4 regions of the Bacillus sp. XF8 genome follow, and region 2 is predicted to be linked to each of the others. Evidence: predicted binding sites of a transcription regulator. Region 2 holds the regulator's gene; each other region holds the start of a gene.

Region 1 (7,766 bases), on a different contig from region 2:
AGCGCTAAAACGTCTGATTTTGATAAAGTGCAGGGACTCGTGATTGGAGCAGACGATTATATGACGAAACCATTTATACCCATTGAATTGGTAGCTCGGGTAAATGCACAGCTGCGGCGCTTTATGAAGTTGAATCAACCTAAAACCAAACAGAACTCAAACTTGGAATTTGGAGGATTAAAGATTTCTCCTGAACAACGTACAGTTACTCTATATGGTAAGAATATTGAGTTAACACCGAAAGAGTTTGAAATTTTATATTTATTAGCCAGTAATCCAAATAAAGTTTATAGTGCAGAAGATATTTTTCAGAAGGTATGGGGGGATGCATACTATGAAGGTAGGAATACCGTTATGGTTCATATTCGTACTTTGCGGAAAAAACTTGAAGAGGATAAACGAAAAAACAAATTGATAAAAACTGTATGGGGGGTAGGTTATAAATTCAATGGGTAAAATACTACGAAGCTTTCGTTCAAAAATGATAATGTTGTTAGGTTTAAGCATGTTGTTGTCTATCGCCATAACATACCTACTCTTTAAAGTACTCCAATTGTATTATTATACAAATGTTAGTCGTGGAGATACACTAGCTTATTTTCGCAAAATCATAGAAAATATTGGAGACCTTAACGTCTTTTTACTTTTATTTATCACGCTTTCGATATTATTTTTCTTTTTACTTACAAAACCCTATTCTGCCTATTTCAATGAGATTTCAAAAGGAATTCATTATCTCGCTCAGGGTGACTTTAAGCATCGAGTTCAAATATTGTCAAATGATGAATTTAGTGATATTGCACAAGGCATTAATCTGGCAAGTGAAAAATTGGAACAAGCCATAGAAAGGGGTGACTTTTCGGAAAGTAGTAAAGAGCAGTTAGTAGTAAATTTGGCTCATGATTTGCGCACACCTCTTACCTCTGTTTTAGGTTATTTAGATTTAATCCTTAAGGATAATAGCTTGACTGAAAAACAGATCAGGCATTATTTAACGATTGCCTTTACCAAATCTCAACGCTTAGAAAGGTTAATTGATGAATTATTCGAAATAACTAGGATGAATTATGGCATGTTACCAATTGAAAAGAAACAAATCGATTTAAGTGAGCTACTTATTCAATTGAAAGAAGAGTTGTATCCTGTCTTCGAGAAAAACGATTTGATAGCAAGAATGAATATTACTTCTCCTTTATCTATTATGGGTGATGGAGAGTTGTTGGCACGTGTGTTTGAAAATCTTCTGATTAATGCAAATCGCTATGGGTATGAGGGGCAGTATGTAGATATCAACGGTTTTATTGATTCAGAGGAAGTAGTTATTCAAGTTATCAATTATGGGGATGCCATTCCTCCAGATGAACTGCCTCATATTTTTGATATGCTTTATACTGGTGACAAAGCACGAACTCATCAAGAAAATAGTACAGGTCTCGGTTTATTCATTGCGAAGAATATTGCAGAGCAACACAATGGGACAATAACTGCCGAAAGTGATTTAATACGCACTATATTTGAAGTCCGATTACCAATGGCGGATTCCTAAGAAGATTAATAATAAAATCCAAGTGGAAATTTAAGAAAAATTTAATATTTACCCCACTTTTTATTTTAAAAGTTTTTCCTATCCTATAAACAAGTTACATCAAGGAGGAGACTAAAAATGAAAAAGTGGGGATTTTTATTGGTTTTTGCATTATTTCTAGTTTTTATTTTTAATATATTACCGATATCCCAAGATAAAGTAGAGGATCAAATATATGAACAAAATGATAATACAGCTACTGAAAATACCCAAAAGATTGAGATTACAGAAGAGCAGATCTATCAAGGGAATCTGCTTTTGGTTAACAGTGAATATGCTGTTCAACAAGCTGGTATAAAATCGGATATCATAAATTTATTTACACACAAAGAATTAACAACCGGATACCAGCTACTTAATAGTGAAATAAAATTATCAGAAGAAATAGCTGAAAAATTTTCGGAGACGATAGCTGCGGCTGAAGAGGATGGGGTTAGTAATTTCTTAATTAGCAGTGGTTATCGAGACTTAGATGAGCAAAGCAGACTTTACGAAGAAATGGATTCTGATTATGCTTTGCCAGCAGGTCATAGCGAACACAATTTAGGGTTATCGCTTGATGTGGGATCTACTCAAATGAAGATGGATAAAGCACCTGAAGGAAAGTGGATAGAAGAAAATTCTTGGAAATACGGCTTTATCTTACGCTATCCCTTGGATAAAACGGATGTTACAGGAATTCAATATGAACCTTGGCATATTCGCTATGTCGGCTTGCCTCACAGTGCGATTATGCAGGAAATGAATTTAGCTTTGGAAGAATATTTGGATTATTTAAAAGAAGAAAAGAGTAATTCTGTTAGTGTTGATGGGAAAAAATATACAATTTCATATTATCCCATTTCTCAAAATGAGACAATCGAAGTTGAAGTACCAGCGAATGAACAGTATGAAATATCTGGTGATAATATAGATGGAGTGATTGTGACCACATTTTCTTGAATTAGGTTCTAAAATGATAAAGTCATAGGTTTAAATGTAAAGTTAGGAGACGTATTCTATATGCTTACACTTACAGTTTTGTATACTTATTTTTGTACTATTATTTTTTGTATTGTGTTTCAAATTGGATTTTTATTAAAGGCGCAAAAAAATTTATCTATTAAGCATTTTCTATGGGTGTATGTTTTTCTTTTCTACCTTGCGCTAGTGTATATGGTGACGGGGATAGGGAATATATGGGTAATAGGAAGATATGAAACATTAATTCGTATAAGTGAAATCAACTTACTCCCTTTTGCTTCTGAAGGCATTACTACGTATATTTTGAACATTATTCTGTTTATGCCGTTAGGTTTTTTATTACCAACTATTTGGCCGCAGTTTAGATCAATTAAAAATGTTGCATATGCTGGATTATTTTTTTCATTGGCTATTGAGCTAAGTCAATTGCTAAATCATAGGATTACAGATATTGATGATTTACTTATGAACACCCTAGGGGCGATTATTGGGTATTTATTATATAGAGCTTTATTTAAAATGATATATAAAAGAGGTGAAAAAAAGCTTGATAATAAATCTTCTCTAGTAATACAATACGAGGCTATTTTTTATTTAGTTTGCTCGTTTATAGGTATGATATTACTTCATTATCCATTTTTATTTCGAAGAATTATCTAAATGAACATTATGATTGTCTGTATATATAATGAAGAACATTGTTTAAATCATTTCAACCAATATTTAAGAGGAGAATACAATGAACAAAATAAAAAGATTACTGAAACGTAAAACGACTTGGATAATTTTTATCCTATTCGTGTTTGTTTATGTAAATAACAGTTCTTTTTTTGCTAAGAGGGACGAGGGGACTCCTCTTCTTCTTGCTCACCGAGGACTTTCGCAAACATTTAGCATGGAAGGGATTGAGGGTGATACATGTACAGCAGAACGTATAAATAAACCTGAACATTCTTATTTAGAAAATACAATTCCATCTATGGAAGCGGCATTTAAAGCTGGAGCTGATCTAGTAGAGTTTGATGTTCAACCAACTAAAGATAATAATTTTGTTATTTTTCATGACTGGACTCTTGATTGCCGTACTAATGGTAAAGGTGTTACAAGAGATTTTACAACAAAAGAATTACAAGCACTTGATATTGGTTACGGTTATACAGCTAATGGGGGGAAAACATTCCCGTTTCGTGGTAAAGGGATTAATCTTATGCCAACACTTGATGAAGTACTTAACCATTTTCCAGATCGTTCTTTTCTTATTCATATTAAAAGTGATGATGAAAATGAAGGAATCCAATTGGCTACTCACCTCAAGAAATTACCAGCGAAACGCCTTGATCAACTAACTGTATATGGTGGCGATAAACCAATTGCTGCGATAAAAGAGCGCATCCCTAGTTTACGAACAATGTCAAAAGCAACCATGAAAAAGGATCTTCTTACTTATATTGCGTTAGGATGGACTGGCTACATGCCTTCAAGCCTGAAGCATGGAGAGTTACATATACCAGACAAAGTAGCTCCTTGGCTTTGGGGATGGCCAAATCGTTTTCTTAATCGAATGGATAAAGCAGATACTCGAGTTATCGTTGTAGGAGGAAATGGGTTTGGATTTTCAAGTGGATTTGACTCATCTGAAGATATAAAACGCCTTCCTGACGATTATACAGGTGGAATTTGGACAAATCGCATTGATAAAATAGCACCTTTATTTAAGAAATAAGGGATGATATAACAATCGAAGTTTTTTCATCTGTTTAACCATTTATATTTTAAAAGAAGACTTATTAATAATGTTGAAGTTTTATATACCGATAAACACCCCTGATTTCCATTATGTATAGGAAATCAGGGGTGTTTTTGGATGAATGGAACTTACTTTATTTATATTCAAACAGAAGTACGACAACGATCAAAGAATAACCCGCGAGGCGGAAAAAGACCCGTGGCATTTTCTAAGAACAGGGATTCACAAAATCTCAGACAAATCTGCGTAATAAGGTGGCAAAATGTGCGATATAGATGAAACTCTCAGCCGAACTTTTCCTAACCTCATAGTCTTTTGACAGTCTGCGCCAATGATTCAGCCACGCGAATATCCTTTCAACGCGCCATCGCTTCAGCAGTATCTCCTATTCGGGCTTGATTCGTTCCGATATGTCTATCGTCCTTCCAAGACGGGTGCACTCCAGCTCAAAGGTTTTACGGTATCCGCATCTCCGCATACTCCCAAGAGCAACGGATTATTTACACATTGACGACGCTTTTGCGATTTACGCCGCAATTCTTCAGTAGACATTGTGGGTTCAAAAAATGAGAAAGCGGGTGCTTACCATGAGCAGAAAAAGATTGACGCAGATATTCTCTCTCCTGCTGCCAGTTAGGGTCATGCAAAGGAAGATATGTTTTTATGCCGGTATGCGACTTGATGGCCGTCGCTACGCGGAAACCATTGCCGAAAAGCAGTCGCTCTATAAGCTCTTTGAAGCGGGCTGCGCATTATACAACGGCAATACCGGCTTTGACATGGTGTATCAGGAAAACAAGGTATTTAACCTAAAACTGGCAGAAAAGACGCTGAACGGTCTTTTGTTGAAGCCGGGCGAAACTTTTTCCTTCTGGCGGCTTGTACGCCATGCGGATAAACGCCCCCCTATAAAGACAACTAATATAACAGTTCTAGTTTTAATCAAAACTTCAACCCCTTTTTAAATAATGCATAATGTCCGGATATAAGAATATAACGTTTTAAAATTAAAGTAAATATTTCCATGCGATTTATAAAAATAAAATTAAGTGATAATAATCTTAATTTTATGTAGCATTGGGAATTCCTTTTAACCAATATTTTCTTAAAAAACACTTTTAAAAGAACACAAGTTCGTATATAATAAGAACAAATGTTCTGTAAATCAGGAGTGATTCCCTTGTATGATTATTCTCTTTTGCCTAATCGGATTATATTATGCGTTGATCTACGTAGCTTTTACGCATCAGTCAGTTGTATTAAAAGAGGGTTAGACCCACGATATACAAAACTTGCCGTAGTTGGCGATGTTAATCGAAGTGGGTCGATAGTACTAGCGGCAACTCCTCCTTTGAAAGCGTTGGGTGTCAAAAAGATGGCCCGGCTATACGAAATACCCAAACGACCAGACATACTTATAGTAAATCCAGTCATGCATACGTATATTAAATGTTCGAATTACATAACGAGCTTAGCGCTACAATACGTAACACCAGAAGACTTTCACCAGTATTCAATAGACGAATTTTTTATGGATATGACGGCTTCTTTACACTTATTTGCAGATAGCCCGTACGAATTTGCGTTGAAACTTAAACATGAGATTTACGACCGTACTCGTATCGAATGCACAATCGGTATTGGTCCGAACTTGTTAATGAGTAAAGTCGCAATGGACATCGAAGCGAAGAAGATTCAAGATGGAATAACGCAATGGACTTACGACGATATACCCGAGAAGTTATGGAGCATTAGACCACTCAGTAAATTTTGGGGTATATCGTATAAGACAGAAACGAAGTTAAACCGAAAAGGAATTTATACAATCGGTGATTTAGCAAATTATCCGCTTAAATACTTGAAGCAAACATTCGGTATGATAGGCGAGGAGCTTCATCTACATGCAAACGGAATTGACTTAAGTAGGATTGCTGAAAAATACGTTCCAGCTACGACATCTATAGCTAAAAATCAAATATTATTGCGTGATTATACGATAGATGAATTTCCGATTATCTTATTAGAACATACCGAGGAAGTTTGCTATCGATTGAGAAGACAAAATAAACTCGCTCAAACCGTACACTTTTCAGTCGGGTGCAGTAAAGGTTACGGAGGAGGCGGAGGTATTTGTAAAACACATACCTTAAATCGAGCGACTAATTTAACGATGGATATATACAACGTTTGTACATATTATTTACACGAATTATATACTGGCGACCCAATTAGATCAGTCAGTGTTTCACTAACGAATTTAATAAACGAAGGAGAAGAGCAAATTTCTCTATTCGATAATGTAATACAGCGAGAAAAGGAAATGAATTTAACGCGAGTCATGGACGAAATTCGAACACGATTCGGTAAAAATAGTATATTACGGGGCGTTTCATATACGAAAGGTGCAACCGCAAGATATAGAAACACTTTACTAGGGGGACATAAATCATGAATAACGCAAACAACGCAAATATACCGAGGGGAAGAGGGATGGTGAAGTGGCAGCCGTTCGCGAGTATGCCGGAACAATTCGCTGGTATACGAGAAATCATTAAGGAGAAAACGAAAGTACCACGGCCTATCGTTACTCAAGACGCCCAGGAACGAATTGAGAATCGCCTACTAACTTCGTTACTAACCGACGAAGAAATACTAATTACATACTACGAGGATGGTTACGTACTTACTAGTTATATGACTGTTATTGATATCGATCCTTTAGAAAAGAAAGTCATATGCACGGACGCGTTTCATTATAAGAATACGTTTGAATTTATCGATATAATTGACACTGAGTAGACGGTATTTAACTGCATTTAACAGTATTCCAACAGTACTCCAACAGAAGTCCCCTTCCTCAAGCACGTGCAGGGCATAGCCCAGGTGGTAGGGAAGGGGACTTCTGTTGGTCCGTGCATAGCACGAAGTTTCTATTTCCTTTTTATGTAACTTTGTGTGTACTAGCAGAAAAAGGAACATACATTCTGTTTTGTGTTTAGGAATCTGAAAAACTATATCGAAAAAAGAGGGAGGGGATGATAATGTTGCTAAGCCAAAAATATGAGACTTTCCCAACGAAAGAACAAAAAGAAACGTTAGACCGTTGGCTACAATATTGTCGTCAAATCTATAACGCTGCTCTTTTTAGAGAGAATTTTTAATTGGTACAGTTTAAATAATTAAATTCAAATAAGTTCTAAGATGTACAAATATAAGTACTTCTACATTACTGCGAACCCTGCTTACGTAACAGTTAAATAATAAAACTTAGATTTCATTAAGAAAGAGAGTGGGATAATTGCCACTCTCTTTCTGTATTATAATTATATTTGTAAAATAATAAACAACTAATCAACCAGTATGTCCATGTGTGTATGTAATGATTTCAACTGTTTTTTGAACATCTAGTGAAGAAGATGCTCCAAAGTTTAAAGTTAAAACTGTCAAAATTCCGAGTAAACTTAATACTAT
Region 2 (7,766 bases):
AACGTTTTTGACTTATAATCATTGAATAATTCATAAAATGATTTGATTGATTTATTTTTCTTCTTAATTGTGAATCTTTATATAAAGTTTGCGCCTCATTTATATCTTTACCACTTAGTAGTCGCTTTGTTTTTTTACCTAATTTTTCTGTTAATTTTTTGAGGGTAAACTGAATTTGTTCTAAATAGGGGGTATAGATATGGTGTAATATATTATTTGGTATTGAGATTTCACCTAAAGACCAAAGGTCAAAATCCTTTTCGTTGAAAATGCTAATACACGCAAAATGATATACAATTAGTCTATCTGTTTCGATGTATATCTCATCTTGTTTTTTATCAATTTTATAATTGTTATTATAAATACAATTCCAAGGTGCAGCATTTATACCTAGATTTCTTGAGATTTTTACTTTTGGAAAATAAATGGGGATAAAATCTAAATATTTTTGATCACCAAATCTTTCATTATCAGGGGTAGCGCTACACCAATCTAAGCATTTATCTTTCCACCATCGTACGCTTTTTAGTCCGTAGAAATCGTTTTTAAATCCAATTAATCCAGCTTGGTATTTTCCATATTTTTCTTCCACCCAGTCGCGGTCTCTTTGCGGACAAAGAAAAATAGAATTGTCGCCCCATTCTTCAAATATCGCATTAGGATCAGAGAAGAAATATAAATCACCATCACAATAAAGAACAGATGGCAAATCATAATTTACCAATAAATACTCAATAAGTACGGACTTTAAAGTCCAACAATATTCATTGACTGCCCTTTTTCTTTTAATAGCTTTCAAACTTGCGTCCTCTATATCATGTGCCTGTAAGAGATTTACATTATTCAAGTTCATTTCTTTCAATATTGAATACGCGAATGAATCTATACAACAAATCCATAATGTGAATTTTTGTGAATTTTGTAATAAAGATTGTCGTAAGGCAATTATTTTTAAGACGTATTCTGTTCCAACTATGGCACAAAAATGATTTCCAGAGTGGGACTGTTTATTATAAAATAGAGGTTTTCTTTTTTTAATTGTAGATTTTTTAAAGTAATTAACAGCTGGAGCATCTGAAGTATCTGGAGATAACGGAACATCTTTTTCTACTGTAGAGGGGGTATAAGGGCGCGGTAAACTTTGCATTCTATCGCTAAAATTCAATGTTTATTCATTCCTTTCAATTAATTTTGTTAGGGTTCCAGCTTTCATTTGCATCTTTAAGATCTTTAGGTGTATCAACACTAATCCAAAAATCATTGTACTCATAAACTGAAAGTTCATTGTTTTTTATTAAATTAAGTAGGGGTTCCTCTTCAAGCATACAATCATTATCATTTAAATAATTGAATATTTCTTTATTAAATACAAAAAAACCACCATTTATTACAGCATCAAGTAGAGGCTTTTCCTTAAAGTCTATAGCAATCCCATTTTCGACCTGTAATAGACCATATTGACTACTTTTTTTAATGCCAGTTAATGTTGCAGTTTTCCCTTTATCTTTATGAAATTTTATAAGTTCATTAATATTTATATTTGCTAATCCGTCACCATAAGTTAATAAAAATATCTCATCCTGTATATGCTTTTCAAGCTTTTTTAATCTGGTTCCGGTCATTGTTTCAATTCCTGTATCTATAAATTTTATATTCCACTTTTCTGGTTCTTCGAGCAACTGGTACTGATTATTTTTTAAATCTAAATTAAAATCATGTTCCTTCCATGTATAGTCCATGAAATATTCTTTAATTTTTTCACCTCTATATCCTAATGGTAAGATGAATTCATAATGTCCAAATCTTTTATACCAATTCATTATATGCCAAATGAGAGGTTTTCCTTGAACTTGAACTAATGGTTTGGGAATATTTTCTAAAATCCCCTGCATCCTTAATCCTTTTCCACCACACAAAATTATGACTTTCACAATATCTTTCCTACCCTTCTGTTTATATAACTAATTTAAACTATGTCGCACATATTAACTTGTATCCACGTATGTACGGGTATTTATAAAAAAAATAAAATGAAGGGTTAACAATAAGAAGTTGATTCCTTTAGGGAAGGTACGGAAGGCATAATATTTACTTTAAACTACTTAATTATTCTTATTACTGAATAGTCAGTAAATAGGGGGCTAATAGGTATTAATTTTGATTTTAAACATATAAATTTATAAAGTTTATTTTGATGGACAAGGAGGGAGTAGAGTGAAAAGGGTAGGAAAAGCTGATTTTGTTTCAGGATTTGTACCTAATCATAATCATGGGTCTGTTGATTATACATCTGTCGATGCGGGACATGTACATCAATGTTTAGATGTAACTTCTCCACCAATTCAAACGCAGGATGGAGGGCATATACACTATACAGAAGGATATGTAGTATTTGAAGATGGACATACTCATTACTATAAGGCGCACTCGGGGCCAGCTATTCCAGTTGGAAATGGGATGCATGTTCATTATTATGATTTTTATACAACGGAAGATAATGGACATAAACATCGGATTAGGGGAGTGGACCAGCCTGCTCCAGGTAATAAATAGGTAAAGGAAGCTCACATGTTAGTTAAGTGTGGACTTTTTCATTCTATAGATGAATCTTTGGTTATAGTGAATGTTACCAATTCATATACATAATGTAGCCTTGATACTTTTAAGGGCGTTAGGGGGGAGTTTAGTGAGTAATGGGAAACAACAATCTGTTCCCGGTCATTTTGTCATGGATACACAGCGGGCTATGTTACTTCCGCCGGAATTGAAAGCCGCGCCTTCTGAATCGTTAACAGAACAATTATTTATCGAAAGGTCCTTAACTGAAAATCGGTTTTGGTTACGAATTATGAAGGAACATGCGCTGTTTCTTAGTGAAGGATTTAATCGGAAAGATAAAAATCTAATTCAACAAGTAGATCAGTTCTTTCAGCTTTTTGATCGGCATTTACAAAAAGCATTCTCTATTCCTCAAACTGTTCAAGCAGTCAGGCAATTAAATGAAGAAAGTATTCAGTTAGTTTATGCATTTCGAAATTATAAAAGAAATCTTTTAATTTTAATTATTAATTGTAAGGTAAGTGGTTTCAACTTTCCGTTATTAGTAGATCATATTGCGCGAGAAGCGGAATATTTTATAAGAACGCTTCAGAAATTTAATGAAGGAAAAATGGATCCAATTCAAGATGCGATAATTAGTGAAAATGTGTTTTGGCTAAGAATTATGATGGAACACTCTCGTTTTATTGCTTCTTTGCTTGATCAATCAGAGCGAAATTTAGTTCATACTGCTTCAAAATTTGGTGATGATTTTGAAGTTCTTCTTGGTCAAGCGAGGGATGTTGAATCTATGCTATATCAAAAACAACCGACATATCCAATTATCGGAAAAATGAATAAAGATAGTGAAAATGCCACAGTTGAATTGAGGAATTTCAAAAAAGCTGGATTAGAGCTCATCCAAACATGTCAAATTAAAAGTGTAATTAATCCATTACTAGCCGATCATGTTGTAAGGGAAGCCGAGCATTTCTTATTTATGATTCATGTGTTGGAAGAAAGGTTGAAACAAAAGCAAATGCAACAATCGATGGAATGAGTGCTTTTTTATTATGCAACAACTCATGTCATTTTCAACATGAAAAGGTCGGTAATTTCTATGCTAAGGAATTATCGGCCTTTTCTGTATGCTTACCTTTCTTCATAAATATAGACTGTACGAAAGTGGATGGTCCATCTTTATCACGTATCAAGTGTCACACAATATACAAAAATTAACTAATTACACTGTGATAATATTAGTAATGTAATAATATGAATTTAGCACGTAACGGAGATGATAAAATATGACGACCTGGTTTATAGTTATGTTAATTCTTTTCGGGGGTTTTAAAATAGTGGTGGCAAGTATTCCAACCTCTGTTGTGGAGTCTTTTATCAGTAGATTTGAACTGCATCCGCAACTAAATAATGAGGCTGTTACCGTAACTATTGATGGAAAGTGCTTAGACGGTGAAGAAAAAATTCAAATTGTTGATTATTTTAACGAAGCGATATTTTTAGAGAAATATTATTTTCCTCCACAAGGCAGTGGAACTCCATTAGTCATCGATACTAAGAGGGGAAAAATCGATGTTAGGTTTTCTGTGTACAGTTACGATGATCACGTTGATGTAGTCAAGCAGTACAAGAAGAAAGTAGTCGCATATAGTTTGCGTTCCAAAAGCCTGCAAAATCGTTCGCTGATGGTAACGGGAAATTTAGCTTAAAGAGATTGTCAAAGAGACAATCTTTTTTACGTATTATAAATACTAATAGGTTAATTTTAAAATGATATTACAAATGAAACGTTAAAAATTAATATTCCTGAAACAGCATATTTAGACGAAGAATTAGAAATATACCCTGCTGTAGTTGTATTATGGTATAACAATCTATAAAAGATATGGTTTATCACGTTTTTCCTGTATGTAGGGAAGGAGAAATCATGATTTTTTTAATTAATTGAGTGTAAAGTGCTTTATTAAATAGACAACAGTACCTTGCAATAAACAATAGTAAATGGTATATTATGGGTAACGTAAGTACCTTGCATTGATTAGTACTAATTGGAAAGGAGGATTGTCTTTGAACGTCCAGTTTAAAAAAGGTGTGCTAGAACTGTGTGTACTGGCACTTGTCAAACGAAAAGATTGCTACGGTTATGAACTCGTTCAGCAAATCTCCAATAAATTTTTAATATCGGAAGGGTCAGTATACCCGTTATTACGTCGTTTAACAAAAGAGGGGTATTTTCAAACGTATTTAAAAGAATCAACAGAAGGACCACCGCGTAAATATTATCAATTAACAAATCAAGGAGAAGAGCAACTCCATTTACTTGTAACGGAGTGGCGTGATTTTGCTAAAGGGGTACAAGAAATTATTGAAGAGGTGTAATGATATGAATAAAGAACAGTTTCTTAGAGAATTATCCGGACATCTTAGAAAGTTACCAGAAGAAGAAAGGCGAGATATTTTATACGATTATGAGGAGCATTTTCGGTTTGGGCAAGAGGAAGGAAAAACAGAATTAGAAATTATAAAAGGGTTAGGCTCGCCGAAATCAATTGCGAAAGAGATGTTGGCTTTATATCGTTTTGATGAAATGAAAAAAGATCCGTCTGCTTCGAATATAACAAGAGCGGTGATGGCAGCAATTGGCCTTAGTTTATTAAACTTTATTATTGTATTAGGCCCTTTAATTGCAATTGTAAGTTTTATATTTGCGCTTTGGGTTGGAGGGGTTACTTCAGTTGTGGCTCCGTTATTTGTAGTAATTAAAATACTAACTGGTACTTTTTTATGGCTTGATATATTTGTTTCTATTACGTTCGTTGGAGTAGGTTTATTGTTATGTATAGTTGCTTACTACTGTACAAAATGGTTTAAAAACTTTTGTGTAAGCTATATAAATTGGAATCTCAAAATGATTAAAGGGGAGTAACTGAGATGAAAAAAATATTGTTAGTAGCTGTCGCTTTTATCATTATTGGCGTTATTGGTATATCACAAACATATACAAAAGCAGTAGATGCGGCGGAAAGTGGAGATAAAGAAAAGGTTATTAAAAATGAAGCAATTAAAAATTTAGAAATTGATTTGGATGCTGGGGATGTTACGGTTCAAAGAGGAAATGATTCTTCTTTTTATATAAAACAATCAGGGAATATTGCAAAACAAAAAGTGAGTATTGATGAACAAGGAGATACATTAAAGATTCAAGGGAGGATAAAAAAGGGACTTTCATTCGATTTTTCATTTTTATCTTTCGGGTTTAAAACACCAGGAGTAACAATTGTTGTTCCAGAACGTTCCTATCAAGAAATAAAAGTGAGTTCTTCTGCGGGTGAGATAACAGTAAGTGATGTGAAAGGTGAACGTGTAGATGCATCGACGCTTGGTGGGGATGTAGAAATAGAGCGAGTGACAGCGAAGAAGGTAGAAGGATCTTCAAAAGCGGGCGAAATTAAAATGAAAAAAGTAAGTGGTAAAGTCGTAGCAAAAACAAAAAGTGGAGATGTAGATGTTATTGATCACGACTCCAAATATGATTTGGAAGCAAGTTCCACTGCAGGAGACGTTGACATTCGCTTGCTCGAAAAGCCTCAAGATGCGACTGTAAGTGGGAAAACATTTGCAGGTGAAGTGAGAATTTTTAAGGAAGAAGAGAGGGATGTAACACTAGGAAATGGTAGTGTGAAAATTAGCGGACAAACCTCCGCAGGAGACGTGACAATTGAAGCGAATTAAAAAATAGACCAGTCTTGCTGGTCTATTTTTTAATGTAAGTCACGATATACACCGATTACTTTTCCGATAACAGAAACTTTATCTAAAATGATTGGATCTAAAGAAGAGTTTTCGGGTTGCAGGCGGAAATGATCTTTTTCTTTGTAAAAACGTTTCACAGTTGCTTCATTATCTTCTGTTAAAGCAACGACAATCTCGCCATTGTATGCGGAATGTTGCTGACGAACAACAACTAAGTCTCCATCGAAGATACCAGCTTCAATCATACTGTCTCCCGAGATTCGTAACATAAATACCTGATCTGCTCCAGCAACAATGCTTGCAGGAAGTGGGAAGTGTTCCTCTACACTTTCAACTGCTGTAATTGGTAAACCAGCTGTAACTTTTCCTACAATTGGGACTTGAACAACTGATTGTGTTTCTGTTTCAATTCTCACTTCTCCTAAAATTTCAATGGCTCTTGGTTTTGTTGGATCACGTCGAATATAACCTTTTTCTTCTAGACGTGATAAATGTCCGTGCACAGTAGAACTAGAAGCAAGGCCAACCGCTTGACCGATTTCACGTACGGAAGGTGGATAACCTTTTTCCTGTACTTTTAGCTTAATGAAGTCGAGAATGTCTTGCTGGCGTTTTGTTAACTTTTCCATGTTTTTTAACACCTCGTTTTCTTTCAATTTTCTTACTTATAAGTATAACATGCGAAAAAACATTCTACAAACATAAGTTCGAACAAAAGGACGATTTGTGATACACTAAAGGAAAAATCGAAATGGGGAAGAAGGTTTTAAAATGAATGCAATCATTTATGCCCGCGTAAGCACAACGAAAGAAGCGCAAGAAACTTCATTATCACGCCAAAAAGATGAATTATTGCATTTAGCTAAGCGGTATCAAATGAATGTTGTAAAGGTAATTGAGGAGAAGGCAAGCGGCTATACGATTGAACGGGACGGTATATTAGAAGTACTAGACATGATTCGAGATGAAGAGATTGATGTGCTACTCATTCAAGATGAAACACGGCTTGGAAGAGGAAATGCAAAGATTGCCTTAATGCATTGTTTACATAAAGAAGGGATAAAAGTATATACACATACACATAATGGTGAATTACAGCTTTCTGATTCAGATTCTATGGTACTAGATATCATCGGTATTGTTGAAGAGTATCAGAGAAAGATTCATAATTTGAAGATTAAACGTGGAATGCAGCGAGCGGTAGAAAGGGGATTTCGTCCAGAAAAAAATTTAAAAAATCGTCATTTAAGTACAGGACGTGAGAAGAAAGAAGTACCGATTGAAGAAATTGTACGTCTTCGTCGTAATGAATTAACATTTGAAGAAATTGCTGCAACGCTTCGTGGTTTTGGACATGATGTATCCAAAGCAACTGTACATCGCAGGTATGTTGAATATACGAAGCAATTGCTTGAAAAACAAGACTAACTATTGTATGATAATAATCAGTTTTA
Region 3 (7,766 bases), on a different contig from region 2:
TCAATAAATGATATCTACTCTTCCTATGGATAAAACTTCTACTTCGGGAAAAACTACAAATAGAAGTTTTATTTTGCTTAGAAGAGGTGAGCGGAAATGAAATTCATGATGGTTGCAGTTCAAGTCGTAATCGCTATGTTTTGTTTATATCATGAATCAAGTGTGATTGCTGCGGCTCCTGTACCAGAGGTCACGCAAAAAGAACCTCAAGTTACGATTCTATTAGAGCGTATGTATTTAGATGGAGAAGTAAGTGAGGAAATTTTTACTGAAAAAGTAGCAAACTTAGAACAGTTTCTTCAGCAGTATAAAGAATGGCAACTTGTCGACCGTGATGATACACAAATTGTATTGCAAAAAAAGGTAGATGATATTTCACCACTACTTAAAACGAGTGGGTATTTTGGTGTTTCCAATGAGGGGATACTGCAAATTTTTAATGGTGTGCCAAAAAGTGATAATGCGATTCATTCATTTTTTCAAATTGATATGAAAAAGCTAGAAAGTTATGAACGGGCAGAGCTGAAACGTGGTATTCGTATTAAGTCAAAAGAGCGTTTTGTGAAGACGATTGAGAAAATGAAGCAGTATGCAGTGCAAAATAAGAAAAACAGCAGCAGCTCAGGATGAGCTGCTGCTGTTTTTCTTACTTGTTCTTATCTAAAATTTGTTTTGCAATTTCATCAATTAGCATATCTTTTCCGATTGGATTGAATGCTTTTGTGTTAAAGACTTCATTGCTTACTTCGTAAACATGATTATTTTTTACAGCTTTGTTATCTTTCCAAACAGCACTGTTTTTGTAGTCATCAAACACTTTATCTGCTTCGCCGCCAAAGTTTACAACAAACATTTGATCAGGCTGGAATGCAACAAGACCTTCTAATGATACTTGTGCCATCGTTTGTTTTAAATCTGTACCTTTCGTTGCAGGAAGTTTTAAGTCGTTAAAGATAATATCACCATATCCGAAGCTGCCGTATACACGGAAGTTTTGCGGTGTTACAGCAAGGAACATGAAGTTTTCATCTTTTGTTTTCTCTTTAATTTTTTTAGATAAGGAAGCTGCTTTTTTATCGTAGTCTGCAATCCATTTATCTGCTTTTTTCTCTTCGTTAAATAGCTTGCCGACTTCTTTAAATTTACCGCGCCAGTTTTCTAAGTTTGTTTCTAAGACAACTGTTGGTGCAACTTTTGCTAATTGATCATAAATTTTCAATTGACGGTTGTTTAAAATGATTAAATCTGGTTTTAAAGCAGTAACCGCTTCTAAATCAACTTTAGGTGCCCAGTACCAACCAACTGCTTTTACACCTTTTAGTTTTTCTTGCAAATGATCTTGAATTTTATCTTTATACGTGTTAGCTGTACCAACAGGTTTATGACCAAGAAGTAATAGTTCTTCAGATGATCCAGATAAATCAACGATTTTCTTTGGATTTGTTGGAATCTCGATTTCTCCTTTAGCGTGTTTTACAACTTTTGTCTTCGGTTGTTCTTTTGCTTGTGTGTCTTCTTTTTTAGCGGAGCAACCAACAATAGCAAGAACAACAAGAATGAGAGTAAATAGAATAGATAAATTGCGTTTCATTTTGATGTAACCCCTTTAATTAATATTGATAATCATTATCGACTTTGTAATATTAATTTGCTTTATATTGTTATGTCAATATATAAAAAATGGAAAAATGAAACGGAGAACATTTGTTGGGGCAGTCTCGCTTTTCTAACGTTAAGTATGTTAAAATGGAATACATGATTTGAGAGGGAGAGATCGTATTTTGTTTGAATATGTTACAGGTTACGTGGAATATGTAGGACCAGAATATGTCGTTCTTGATCATAATGGAATTGGCTATCAAATTTTTACGCCAAATCCGTATGTATTCCAAAGAAGTAAGCAAGAAATTCGTGTATATACATATCATTATGTGAGAGAAGATATTATGGCGCTTTACGGATTTAAGACACGTGAAGAGCGTTTATTATTTACAAAACTTTTAGGTGTATCAGGCATCGGACCAAAAGGTGCACTTGCCATTTTAGCTTCTGGTCAAACAGGACAGGTTGTTCAAGCGATTGAACATGAGGATGAAAAATTCTTAGTGAAATTCCCAGGTGTCGGCAAGAAAACAGCACGCCAAATGATTTTGGATTTAAAAGGGAAATTAGCAGATGTTGTACCAGATGCATTTGTTGATTTATTCTCAGATGTAGAACGTTTCGACGAGAAGAAAGGTTCATCAACTGAGCTTGATGAAGCGCTTGAAGCACTTCGTGCACTTGGCTATGCAGAAAGAGAAGTAAATCGCGTTGTACCGGAGTTATTAAAAGAATCACTTACGACGGATCAATATATTAAAAAGGCACTTAGTCTTTTACTAAATGGTAAGAGGTGAGTAGAATGGACGAACGTCTCCTCTCAGGAGAATCGGCACATGAAGATGCGGACTTAGAATATTCGTTACGGCCACAGACGCTCCGTCAGTATATTGGCCAAGATAAGGCAAAGCATAATTTAGAAGTGTTTATTGAGGCGGCGAAAATGCGTGAGGAGACATTGGATCACGTACTATTATATGGGCCGCCAGGACTTGGTAAAACGACGCTTGCGAATATTATCGCTAATGAAATGGGTGTTAATATTCGAACAACGTCAGGTCCAGCAATCGAGCGTCCAGGGGATTTAGCGGCAGTGTTAACGGCGCTTCAACCTGGTGATGTATTATTTATTGATGAAATTCATCGTCTGCACCGATCAATTGAAGAAGTATTATACCCGGCAATGGAGGATTTCTGTCTTGATATCGTCATCGGTAAAGGTCCAACGGCGCGTTCTGTACGTCTTGATTTACCCCCATTTACACTAGTTGGTGCAACAACGCGCGCAGGTGCGTTATCAGCGCCGCTTCGTGACCGTTTTGGTGTATTATCACGATTAGAGTATTATACAGTAGACCAACTTTCGGCAATTGTTGAACGTACAGCGGAAGTCTTTGAAGTTGAAATAGATTCTTTGGCAGCTTTAGAAATCGCAAGGCGTGCACGCGGTACGCCGCGTATCGCAAACCGTTTACTAAGACGTGTACGTGACTTCGCACAAGTTCGAGGCGATGGAACGATTGCGATGGAAATTACACAAATGGCATTAGAACTCTTACAAGTAGATAAACTAGGTCTTGATCATATTGACCATAAGTTACTGCTTGGAATTATTGAAAAGTTCCGTGGAGGTCCAGTTGGATTAGAAACAGTTTCGGCGACAATTGGAGAAGAGTCTCATACGATTGAAGATGTGTATGAACCATATTTACTCCAAATTGGGTTTTTACAACGAACGCCGAGGGGAAGAATCGTAACGCCACTTGCTTATGAACATTTTGGAATGGAGATGCCACAAATATGACGGATATGCCAAAGCTGCTTATTACAGCTGGTATTCTTCTCATTGTCGTTGGATTAGCTTGGAAGTTCATAGGGAGACTTCCAGGCGATATTTTTGTGAAAAAAGGAAACGTTACCTTTTATTTTCCGATCATTACATGTATTGTGTTAAGTATTGTATTATCTTTTATTATGTATATAATAAATCGATTTAAATAGAAATAGGTGGATACAGTTATGGATATTAATCTGTTTGATTTTCATTTACCAGAAGAACTCATTGCACAAACGCCGCTTGAAGAGCGTGAAACATCAAGATTAATGGTGTTAGACCGTGAAACAGGTGATATCGAGCATAAGCATTTTACTGACATTCTTTCTTATTTACATGAGGGTGATTGTTTAGTTTTAAATGAAACGAAAGTTATGCCTGCTCGTTTGCATGGTGTGAAAGAAGACACAGGTGCACATATTGAAGTGCTTCTTTTAAAACAAGAAGATGGAGATAAGTGGGAAACGCTTGTAAAACCAGCTAAACGTGTAAAAGAAGGAACTGTCATTTCTTTTGGTGAAGGAAAGCTAAAAGCAACTTGCATCGGAACGGCTGATCAAGGTGGTCGTCAGCTTGAGTTTTCGTATGATGGTATCTTTTATGAAATTTTAGATGAACTTGGAGAAATGCCGCTTCCTCCATATATTAAAGAAACGCTAGAAAATCGCGATCGTTATCAAACGGTATATGCGAAGGAAATCGGTTCTGCAGCGGCACCAACAGCGGGGCTGCATTTTACAGAAGAGCTATTAGAAAAATTAAAACAAAAAGGTGTTCAATTAGCGTTTATTACACTTCATGTTGGCCTTGGTACATTTAGACCAGTTTCTGCGGATACAATTGAAGAACATCATATGCATGCGGAGTATTATCATATGTCAGAAGAAACGGCAGAGTTGTTAAATCGTGTGAAAGAGAACGGTGGTCGTATTATTACAGTTGGTACAACGTCAACGCGTACGTTAGAAACGATTGCTACAGATCACGATGGCAAACTATGTGCGGCTTCTGGATGGACGGATATTTTTATGTATCCTGGCTATGAATTTAAAGCAATTGATGGTTTAATTACAAACTTCCATTTGCCAAAGTCAACATTAATTATGCTTGTAAGTGCATTTGCAAATAGAGAAAATGTCCTTCAGGCTTACAATGAAGCAGTAAAAGAAAAGTATCGTTTCTTTAGCTTCGGTGATGCGATGTTCGTTGCGTCTCATGCTAAAGTAAGAAACAAATAAAAAGGAGTAAATCTATGACAGCAATTCGTTATGAATTTATTAAAACATGTAAACAAACGGGTGCCCGTTTAGGTCGCGTCCATACACCGCACGGTTCATTTGATACACCGACATTTATGCCAGTTGGTACACTTGCTACAGTTAAAACAATGTCACCAGAAGAGCTAAAAGCAATGGATTCAGGCATTATTTTAAGTAATACGTATCATTTATGGCTTCGTCCAGGTCACGAAATTGTACGTGAAGCAGGCGGTTTACATAAATTTATGAACTGGGATCGTGCAATTTTAACGGATTCTGGTGGTTTCCAAGTATTTAGTTTAAGTGACTTCCGTCGCATTGAGGAAGAGGGCGTTCATTTCCGTAATCACTTAAATGGAGACAAGTTATTTTTATCACCAGAGAAAGCGATGGAAATTCAAAATGCATTAGGTTCAGATATTATGATGGCATTTGATGAGTGTCCTCCTTTCCCAGCTACTTTTGAATATATGAAAAAATCTGTGGAACGTACAAGCCGATGGGCAGAGCGTTGCTTAAAAGCACACGAGCGCCCACAAGATCAAGGGTTATTTGGTATTGTACAGGGTGGAGAGTTTGAAGAGCTTCGTCGTCAAAGTGCGAAAGACCTTGTTTCGATGGACTTCCCTGGTTATGCAGTAGGTGGGTTATCAGTTGGGGAACCGAAGGATATTATGAACCGTGTGCTTGAGTTTACAACACCGCTTCTTCCAGATAATAAACCACGTTATTTAATGGGAGTAGGATCCCCTGACTCATTAATTGATGGTGCAATTCGTGGTATTGATATGTTTGACTGTGTACTTCCAACTCGTATTGCTCGAAATGGTACGTGTATGACAAGTCAAGGGCGCCTCGTTGTGAAAAACGCGAAGTTTGCAAGAGACTTCGGTCCGCTTGATCCAAATTGTGATTGCTACACATGTAAAAATTATTCTCGTGCGTACATTCGTCACTTAATGAAATGTGATGAAACGTTCGGAATTCGTTTAACGTCTTATCACAACCTTCATTTTCTGTTAAACTTAATGGAGCAGGTGAGACAAGCCATTCGTGAAGACCGTCTTGGTGATTTCCGTGAAGAGTTCTTTGAACAATATGGCTTTAATAAACCGAATGCTAAAAACTTCTAATACATAATTTAAAAGGAGGAACAAAAGATGAATCCAGGTATGATGAATATTGTCATGATTGTTGCGATGTTTGCGATTTTCTATTTCTTATTAATTCGCCCACAGCAAAAGCGTCAAAAGGCAGTAGCTCAAATGCAAAGTGAATTACAAAAAGGTGACGCTATCGTAACAATCGGTGGCTTACACGGTACAATTGAATCAGTAGATGACACTACGATTGTAATTAAATCTGGTGGTTCACACTTAACATTCGATCGCAATGCGATTCGTGAAGTTGTGAAGAAGTAATAGTCAAAAGCCCAGCTTAATAGCAGGGCTTTTTTAATTCGAGCGTTTCGTCATGTTAACGCCGAATATACCACCAATTGTACTTGCCCCCATTAACGCAAGTTGATAGAGAAGCTGTGAGTTGGAGAGAGCGTGTGAGAAGCCTAAGTAGCTAACGAGAAAAACAAGAATTGTAAAGGTGAGTCCGGTTGTGAAGCCGACTAACCATCCTCTTCCTTGTGCCTTTTTACCAGCGACAAAACCAGAGATGAGAGTAGAGAGAATCGCAAATATGAAAAGAGTGATTGCTAATGTTCCTTCATTAATGTTTGTGAATTTTAATAAAAGCGCAATCACCATGCTTGTAACAGAGGCAAGTATTAATAAAGTGATAATGCCAAAGCCGATTGCCGTAGATAATTTTTTTGTTCCATCCATGGGACATTCCTCCTTTTTAATACAAACATATTTTCATTTCTTGTAAGTTAGACTAGTTTCTTTTTTACTGGTTAAACTACACCTTAGAAGAAATGTGTAGAAAGGGGATTAAAGATGGAACTATGGGGAATTGCTCTACGAACAGTGTTACTGTATTTTATTATGCTAATTATTTTTCGTGTTATGGGAAAGCGCGAAATCGGAGAACTAAGTATCTTAGACTTAGTTGTCTTCATTATGTTAGGAGAACTTGCTGTATTAGGGATTATAGATGCTGATCGTCCTATGTGGGATCAAATTGTTCCTATGGTAGTAATTGTAGTGATCCAGATTGTATTAGCATATGCTTCTCTCAAAAGTGGAAGGATACGACATTTAATCGATGGTGAACCAGCCATTATTGTTCGGAAGGGGAAAATTGATGAGAAACAAATGCGAAAGCAACGTTATAACATGGACGATTTATTAATGCAGTTAAGAGAAGGAGGAATTGGTGATATCCGTGATGTCGAATATGCTATTTTAGAAGCTTCAGGAAAACTTTCTGTATTTCATAAACAAAATAAGGATAATACGTTAGTTTTTTCATTTCCTCTTATTATTGATGGAGAAATTCAACATTCACATTTACAGATGATTGACCAAACAGATGAATGGCTCGTGGGAAAATTAAAAAACATAGGGTATAAAGATGTAACGGAAATTTTATATTGTAGCTTTCAAAATGGAGAGTTTTTTGTGGATTTAAAAGATAAGTAAGAAGCTTACCGTTAAAAAAGTAAGCTTCTTATTTGTATGGTTATTTCAAAAATGATAGTTTTCTGATGATCGGGAGACGTCGTAATTCGTCTTTACGAATGAGTTTGAAAATGAGAAGAAGCAGTGTATAAAGGATAGTGGTTAAGGTGATTTCCCATAATGTTTGCATCCCAAGTGAATGTGAAAAAACGATATACTTATGAAGATAGAATCCAAAAGCTCCTGCAACGGCAATCGCAATTCCACCGAAAATATAATCTCTTATATAAATCGTGAACGTAATTTTTTTTAAGACTGTGGCGTAGTGAAGGAACGTTACAGTCACAATATTAGCGGCGATTGCAAGTGCAACCCCCATCATTTGAAATTCCGGACGTGAAGCTAATGCGAAAATAACGAGCAGTTTTACAATGGCTCCGATAAATGTGTTCATCATCGCGGCACGTGCTAAGTTTAAAGCTTGTAAAACAGATG
Region 4 (7,766 bases), on a different contig from region 2:
ACGTGCTTCAAGCTGTGCTTTTTCTACTTCTATACCTTCTTCTCCCTCTACCGACCCTTCTTCCGATTGATGAATACATAACAGTTCAGCTGCTACATCTTCCCCTTCTGGGTAGCTTGCACCTAACTTTAATTCAGCATCGGCGTCATAATCGATCTCCCCGACAGTTTCACCCATAATTTGTTTGAAGATAAAGTTTGTACCTGCTAACACTTCATGACGACTGCGGAAGTTTTTCGCTAAATCAATCTTCATACCGCCGTCTATACCTTCAGGTGTAAAACGTTTATATTTCCCTAAGAATAAGCCAGGCTCTGCTAATCGAAATCGATATATAGATTGCTTCACGTCGCCGACCATAAACAGATTACCCTCTTGTTCAGAGTCTTTCGTTACAAACTTAATAATCGATTCCTGCACAAAGTTCGTATCTTGATATTCATCGACAAGTACTTCGGCAAATTTATTACGATATTGAAGCGCAACTGGCGATGGGTGCAGTCCGCCATCTTCTGTACGTTCACTTAAAATTTGTAAGCAAAAATGCTCTAAATCTGTGAAATCAACCATTCCCTTATCACGCTTTATCGTTTGAAAGCGCTCCGTAAATACTTTTACAATTTGAACAAGCTTTTCTAGTACAGGGTGCATCTCCTTGAAATCACGTAAAAAGCTTTCGGGCTTCCGGCTGAATAACTCTTCTTGCAATTTCTTCACTTCATCTTTTGCTTTATTTCGAAGTGAATCTACTTGTTTTACAATCTCTTCATTGTAATCACTCTTCTTAATACGCTTTAACGTTTGCCACGAAACATTTTGCATCGCTTCATATACACTTGTCCAAGACTGACTCGCCGCTTCAGATAGCATCCTAAGTAATACAAGATCCGCTTGTAATGTCTCAACGCGCGGCGCCGGTCCATCTGGAAGCATAGCTAACTCAATTGCTTTCCTAATATGCTTTTCAGCAGTTTCCAACTGAAACTTCACATCTTCTAACAAATAAGACGCATACGTTAAATCTTCAATTGATTTCCCTTCCACATCATATGCTTCAATAAGTTTATCCAGCCATTTCTCTGGATCTGGATGCGCTCTTGACTCCGTATGAAGAGCCAAAATCATACGCTGCAGGTCATCATCACTTCGGTCGCTCGTATATCGATCAACTAGTTCAAAGAAAATGTCATTTCCCTCGGTGCCGTATTCCTCTTCTAAAATGTCATCTAATACTTCTTCTTTTAATAATTCATTTTCTGTCTGATTAGCAATTCGAAAACGCGGATCAACATCGAGCATATAATAATACGTTCGAATCACTTGTAAACAGAACGAGTGAATGGTTGAAATCGATGCTTTATTTAATAAGCTGAGCTGTTTCCGAATATGCCCTGACCCTGGCTCATCGATTAATACTTTTTCTAACGCTTCGCCAATTCTGTTCTTCATCTCTTGCGCCGCGGCATTTGTGAACGTTACGACAAGCAGACGGTCCACATCTACTGGATTCTCGGCATTAATAATTTTGCGAATAATTCTTTCTACAAGTACAGCTGTTTTCCCAGATCCCGCTGCCGCCGCTACTAAAATATCACGGCCATCTGCTACAACTGCTTTCCATTGATCATCTGTCCATTGACTACCTTCTGGCTTTGCTGGCCAATTCTCTATCATTCGCCAACCTCCTCTCTCATTTTCTCCATCGCTTCACTATCTTTCATATCTTTTAACGTGCGGAACTGATTGTCTTCAAGTGATTCATCAAATTGACAAACAGAACGGAAATTACAGAATGTACACGCTGCTTTGTTCCCCATTTTATACGGGGCAATATCAATAACACCTTCTGTAATGTCTTTACCGATGTTTTCAAATGTATGATGCACATATTGCTGCAAGACTGTAAATTCTTGTTCACTTGCAATGCTAGAACGTGCACTAAAGCTACCATCTTTTTTCAGGCCGGCAGAAATAATGTCCGAGCTGCCCGTACTTAGCTTATTGTCCATTAATCGAACAACATCCGCATCTCCTAGCACGAGACCTTTCATTTTAAATTTCTTTAAAATTTCTTTTTCGATTTCTTCTTCTGAAGCATCGCCTTTCATTTCTACAATCGGATTATGAATGTGGAAATATAAAACCCCAGCAGGTGATGCCGTCTGACCCTTTTTCATCCACGTATTCGCATTTGAAATAACAACATCTAAATACGTTAACATTTGCAGGGCTAAACCATAATATACTTCTGTTAAATCTAAAGCTTTTGTGCTCGATTTATAATCAATAATGCGAAGGAACGTGCCGTTTTCATCTTCTGCTTTATCTACGCGGTCGATGCGGCCAACAACTTCCATTTTCACACCGTTTGGCAATGCGAACTCCATCGGCGGAAGTGAACCTGTACCACCCATACCAAATGGAACCTCTAAATCAACTGGCACAAACCCGCTTGACTTCGCATGTTCACGAAGGATAAGTGACGTACGGAAAATAATTTGTTGTAATTTTTGCTTTAAGTAAAAATTACGGTTAGAACTTAATAAAATTTGTCTTTGTAATAACGGTGCAATTTCTTCGATTACTACAGCCGAAAGATGCTCGCACTCTTTTATCGATAAATCAGCCCAAGTACGATTTTCCCTGAGTAACTTATCTGCAATTTTCTTTAATGCCGCATGGAATAATTCACCGATATCCGGTGCATCTAATTTGAAAATATCACGCTCTCGCAGCGATAATCCGTGCTGCGCAAAATGAGCATATGCGCAGCGATTAAATAGCTCCATACGAGAGACGCTTCCTTTAATTTTATCTCCGTATAAATCTCTACTTACAACGGGGCTCAATTTCTGCGCGCGGTTTCGATAAAATAAACTAGAGAGTACTCGACTACTTTTTTGCTTCCACTCAGACGAAGTCACATAGAAGTTATATACATCCCACCAAAAATCAAGATTCCCTTCAAAACCATATCGTTTCCAATTTTGTAATTGCTGTGTTACATATGACAATGTAACCTCTGGCGTCGCTACATACGAAATTTGCGCCTGACGAGACAAATCATTCACATCATTCGTTACGAACACTTCTTTGACAGAAGGAAACATTCTTTTCACTTTTTTAATAAAGCTGGATGAAAGGAGCGTCTTTCCTTCTTCATCCGCAAGCGGACAAGAAATATATAACTTCTCAGATGCACGAGTTACTGTTTGATAAATAACAAATTGCTCTTCTAATAAAGTCTGCCTTGTTGTTGGTGCTAATTCTACACCAGCTGAAACGAGAAATTCTCTTTCTTCATCTGATAACATACCTTCATCAGAAGGAGCTGCTGGAATGACTCCTTCATTCGCACCAATTACAAAAGCCGCACGAATATCCGATAAGCGAGAACGATCAATATTTGCAACGAGTACTTGATCTAAAGAAGGCGGGATATTTGCAAATTGAAGTGCCTCTAGTCCCGTTGTCATTACATCGATAAACATCGAAAGAGACATCTTTTCCTCACCAAGCATTTCCACAAATGTATCGAGAAGATTCATTACTTCTTCCCATACTTGATCATGATCAGTTGCAAATAGGAAATTCCCTTCTGCCTCAGCACGCATACGCAAATCTTCTAATTTCTTCGGAACATCCAGTTCTTCTAAAAATAAATATACCGCTTCACACATTTGTACAATCGAACTTGCACGTTTCAGACGCTTTTGCAAACGAATAATTGGTGTCCTTACCACTTCACGAAGGCGATTTATTTTCTCTTCCATTTCACGTTCGCTATCTGTTTGTGTTCCAAAGGCTCCATCTAACGAACGATAGCGACGATACGTCCACGGTTCATCTGCCGTCCATCTCTTTCCTTGTACGCCATATGCTAAACAGTAATTTTCAAACTCATCCATCTCTTCGCGCATTGATTCTTTTCTTACATCTAATGGATATAACAGTTCCGTTTTTATACAGCGGAAAATAGCATCATAACGCCAATTCCCACTAATTATTTCTAGCGCAGAACGAATGCATTCAATTAGTGGATGATGTGACATTGGACGCTTTTCATCGATAAAGCGCGGAATATCGTAATCAGTAAACAATGTTTTCATTACATCATAATAGCTCTCTCCATTACGAAGAAGAACCGTAATATCTCTGTAGCGATACTCCTCTTCTGCAACAAGTCTACGAATTTCCCGGGCTACCCCTTCAACTTCCGCTCGCAAGTTTGCCGCTGAATATAACGTAATGCTCGGTTCACCTTGAAATTTCATAGAAGGGCGAGATTCAAACTCAGCTTCTAAATGTGCTAATGCTGGCGAGCGAAAACGCGGTTGTTCTCTCATTGAAATCGTATTTTCAATCGTGATTTTCTCTTCACGCGCCAATTGTTTTACCTTTTCATACGTAAGCACTGTTTGATAAAACAAATCAAGCTCACTTACTGGCTGCGCTAACGTCTTTTCATCTACTGTTAATGTAATTGTTATTCTTGCCCCGCATCTCATGAGCTGTCTAATAATCTCTAATTCCCCTGGCGAGAACGAATGAAATCCATCTATATAAATTTCTGCACCCTTTACATAGTCGGAATACGGAAGCTTTTCTACAAGCAACTGTAAATAATCTTCTGAATCTAAATATTTACCAATTAAAGCCCGTTCAAAATCATCATATAAAAGCTGAAGGTCGTACATTTTATTCGCTAATAATTTTTGCTCATCACCACTTGAATGAGCATCTAACTGTTGCCACATCTCATATACATTTGATGGTGTTACATTATAACGTTTAAACTCAGCAATCATGCTGCCTAAATGTTCAAAAAAACCATTTTGTTCTGCTGCTTTTTGAAACACATACAATCCTTCTTTACGCGCTTCTACAATCTTTCGCAGTAACATATGCACGCCTGCCTCATCAATATGAAGACGGCTTGCGCCACCAACTTCTTGTAAGACCTTCCATGCTAACCTTGAAAAACTAAACACTTGCGCCCTGATAGAGCCACTAACTTCTTCACTTCCTATTAAAGCTTGCTGCGTTTGGAACGTCATTTGTTCCGGCACAAGATATAAAATTGTTTCGCCTCTTGGACGCTGCTTTAATTCTTCTTGCACTTCATGTAAACAAAATGTACTTTTTCCACTTCCAGCTCGTCCAATCACAAATCGAAGCGACATGTAATCCCACCTCTCACTAATATAACGAACGTTAGTTTGATATCATCCTTGTATTATAGCATAAAAAAAGACAAACAAAGGTTGTTTGTCTTTTCCAAAGTGTTGGGAAACAGGAGCAAGCAGGCTCCTGTTTTTGTCGTTATTCATCGAAGCGCCGATACCCTTTGTCGAAGCGCCGATATATCCGAATTTGCGCCGATATATTTTGAGAAACAGTCGATATATTTGCATTTGCGCCAATAAGATTTCATGTATCATTTTTCAACAAATTCAAAAAGACAAACAAAGATTGTTTGTCTTTTCACTCCATTATCCTTTTGAAAAGTTCGTTTGCACTTCATTAATTGGCCAATAACGTAAGTCCACTTTCCCTACAACAGTATCTGCTTTCACAAAGCCAAAATGTCTGCTATCCCAGCTGCCGAGACGATTATCACCAATCACAAAAATATACCCCTTCGGAACAACTTTTTCTCTCGTTAATTCTTCTAATGTAAAATCACCCGTCAGCTGCCTTCCTTTTGCTTGCTTCTTATATGTTTCCAAATAAGGCTCATCAATAAATTGACCGTTTATATACAATTTGTCATGTTTATATTCAATCTGGTCGCCTGGTAAACCGATAATTCGCTTTACATAGTCTTCTTTTTTATTCGCATGAAAGACGACAACATCAAACCGGTTCAACTCTCCAACTTGATAGCTAACCTTATTCACAACAAGCATATTCCCATCTTGAAGTGTCGGCATCATTGACTTCCCCTCTACAACATACGTTGAGAAGAAAAACGTTCGAAAAAAAACAGCTAATAGCACACCTATAAGGATTGTTCTCATCCACTCTAGGCCTTCTTTTTTCAAAGCTCGCTTCATCTGCCTCTCCCCTCACCCTTTTCTATAATGGAGCCTTAATTACAGCGAAGACTAGTCTTAATGTAGTTCTAGCTTTACCTCAATCTTCTTACCGACATACCATAAAATAAAGATGACACCTATAACAATAATTGTTTTCACAGGATTATGGATAAAAGAAGCTAAATCATGCCCAATATAACTTAAAATCAAAATCATGACTAACTTTCCAAGCGCTAACGCTAACACAAATTGTCGTCTGCTAATACGGGATAAGCCAGCCACAACATTAATAAGTGCAGACGGCGTAAAAGGAAAACAAAATAATACAAAAATAGGTGCGAATCCTTTTCGTTCAATCCATCCCATCGCTTTGCGCACTTTCGGATGTTTATTCACAAACGAGAAAAATCGACTTCGTCCAAAACGACGAATAACCGAAAATACAATTAATGCACCAAGAACCGATCCAAGCCATGAATACAAAAAGCCAAACCAAAACCCGAAAGCAACTGCATTCGCCATCACAAACAAAATAAGTGGCAGTGCCGGGATAAGCGCCTCTATCATCGGCAAACCAATGCCAAGAAGCGGTCCAAATGCTCTATAAGCCTCGACAACCCGATCCATATTTTCTTCTGAAAAATATTCTTTGATTGTTTGAAAATCCATTCTACGATTTACCCCTTTGCTATATTCCTATCCCTACTTTATCACTGCTTGTTCGAAAGAGGAAATGGTAGATACGACATATGGAGATGTATTTATTAATGTTCCATATTTTTATGTAGAAATCCTTCATTATTATTGTATGATAATCTATTATAATTTGACAGAATATTACATATTAAAAAAATAAAAAAGGATGGTTGTCCCATCCTTTCCACTTATCAATCATCATTCCTTTATGTCCTCTTCTTTCACAAGATACGCTTTTTCATATGCAGGCTTCAATGCAGATTCATCTTCTTTATCGATGGGCTTAAATTGAAGCCTTCCTTGTTTATCTTTACGATCCTCATACTCTGTCCGAAGTTTTGCGGTTCTGTTTTGCTGATTCTCGAAACTGCTCTTTGACATTTCTAATTTCACTGCAAAACCGTTGATGAATCGAATGATTAGGTTACCATCTGCTAGTTCTTTATTATTTGCAATGTGAAAGTGAGACAACCAAGCACATTCCTTTCTAGAATAAGAATAGGTAGGAAAAAAGTAGAGCTGATCTGTCGGGCTAATTGCAATGGGTGCTTTATGCGTAATACGTGTCAACTCTTTTGTACCATCTTTTCTGCCTAAAAAACTAGATCCGTGCTTGCGACAACTTCGTTCTACAATATCAAGAGGTTTTTGAAACATGAAAAAAGAATCTTCTACTTCAACCACTCTCGTTACAATACGTTTTTCCCCTAAAATAACTGGAAGTAAGGCCATAGTTTTCTTGTTTACGACATAATTTTCGACATAGCGTTCTGCTTGTTCACCCATCCTACATTCGCTCCTTCATTATTTTTTCTTACAATTCATAACAGCAGCTGCATGGATAATTGTATCATTTTAAAAACAAAATTGTTCATATTTTCAAATATTTTACATTTTCTTATAAAACTTTAAAAATTCATCATATTTCTTCATATAAATATCCACATAAAATCCACTTATTCTCTTAGCTTAAAAAGATGTAGTGCTATAGAAAAATACAATCTTTTCTTTTTGAAATATTTGTAACATAGC

What was found. The regulator LexA, encoded in region 2, represses DNA repair genes until DNA is damaged. The targets are predictions, from matches to a motif close to CGAACATATGTTCG.
Region 1: a site for LexA is predicted at 5,419-5,432, ahead of J4P91_RS00675 (Y-family DNA polymerase). Genes of this name have one in related genera too.
Region 3: a site for LexA is predicted at 1,698-1,711, ahead of ruvA (Holliday junction DNA helicase RuvA). Genes of this name have one in related genera too.
Region 4: a site for LexA is predicted at 5,209-5,222, ahead of addB (helicase-exonuclease AddAB subunit AddB). Genes of this name have one in related genera too.

Annotation. Positions count from the first base shown of each region.
Region 1 covers NZ_JAGDQK010000002.1:44,960-52,725, forward strand. Annotated here, with positions in the region: gene vanR (vancomycin resistance response regulator transcription factor, VanR-F/VanR-M family) at 1-456, shown strand, start outside; gene J4P91_RS00645 (HAMP domain-containing sensor histidine kinase) at 449-1,546, shown strand; gene vanY (VanY-A/VanY-F/VanY-M family D-Ala-D-Ala carboxypeptidase) at 1,664-2,527, shown strand; gene vanZ-F (glycopeptide resistance protein VanZ-F) at 2,588-3,208, shown strand; gene J4P91_RS00660 (glycerophosphodiester phosphodiesterase family protein) at 3,288-4,271, shown strand; gene J4P91_RS00665 (transposase) at 4,528-4,677, opposite strand; partial or broken gene J4P91_RS00670 (VanW family protein) at 4,883-5,209, shown strand; gene J4P91_RS00675 (Y-family DNA polymerase) at 5,476-6,747, shown strand; gene J4P91_RS00680 (YolD-like family protein) at 6,744-7,094, shown strand; partial or broken gene J4P91_RS00685 (helix-turn-helix domain-containing protein) at 7,331-7,438, shown strand; gene J4P91_RS29355 (hypothetical protein) at 7,647-7,766, opposite strand, start outside.
Region 2 covers NZ_JAGDQK010000023.1:17,222-24,987, forward strand. Annotated here, with positions in the region: gene J4P91_RS15200 (glycosyl transferase) at 1-1,147, opposite strand, end outside; gene J4P91_RS15205 (sugar phosphate nucleotidyltransferase) at 1,182-1,931, opposite strand; gene J4P91_RS15210 (YmaF family protein) at 2,215-2,553, shown strand; gene J4P91_RS15215 (DUF2935 domain-containing protein) at 2,729-3,598, shown strand; gene J4P91_RS15220 (YfmQ family protein) at 3,846-4,268, shown strand; gene J4P91_RS15225 (PadR family transcriptional regulator) at 4,627-4,938, shown strand; gene J4P91_RS15230 (DUF1700 domain-containing protein) at 4,943-5,485, shown strand; gene J4P91_RS15235 (DUF4097 family beta strand repeat-containing protein) at 5,491-6,291, shown strand; gene lexA (transcriptional repressor LexA) at 6,321-6,941, opposite strand; gene J4P91_RS15245 (YneB family resolvase-like protein) at 7,084-7,740, shown strand.
Region 3 covers NZ_JAGDQK010000005.1:197,374-205,139, reverse strand. Annotated here, with positions in the region: gene J4P91_RS06400 (BofC C-terminal domain-containing protein) at 97-630, shown strand; gene J4P91_RS06395 (iron-hydroxamate ABC transporter substrate-binding protein) at 647-1,591, opposite strand; gene ruvA (Holliday junction DNA helicase RuvA) at 1,782-2,399, shown strand; gene ruvB (Holliday junction branch migration DNA helicase RuvB) at 2,405-3,406, shown strand; gene J4P91_RS06380 (DUF2905 domain-containing protein) at 3,403-3,603, shown strand; gene queA (tRNA preQ1(34) S-adenosylmethionine ribosyltransferase-isomerase QueA) at 3,622-4,674, shown strand; gene tgt (tRNA guanosine(34) transglycosylase Tgt) at 4,689-5,828, shown strand; gene yajC (preprotein translocase subunit YajC) at 5,856-6,116, shown strand; gene J4P91_RS06360 (TIGR04086 family membrane protein) at 6,150-6,533, opposite strand; gene J4P91_RS06355 (DUF421 domain-containing protein) at 6,648-7,292, shown strand; gene spoVB (stage V sporulation protein B) at 7,333-7,766, opposite strand, start outside.
Region 4 covers NZ_JAGDQK010000053.1:8,521-16,286, forward strand. Annotated here, with positions in the region: gene addA (helicase-exonuclease AddAB subunit AddA) at 1-1,674, opposite strand, end outside; gene addB (helicase-exonuclease AddAB subunit AddB) at 1,671-5,183, opposite strand; gene lepB (signal peptidase I) at 5,493-6,056, opposite strand; gene J4P91_RS25835 (TVP38/TMEM64 family protein) at 6,114-6,707, opposite strand; gene J4P91_RS25840 (competence protein ComK) at 6,933-7,520, opposite strand.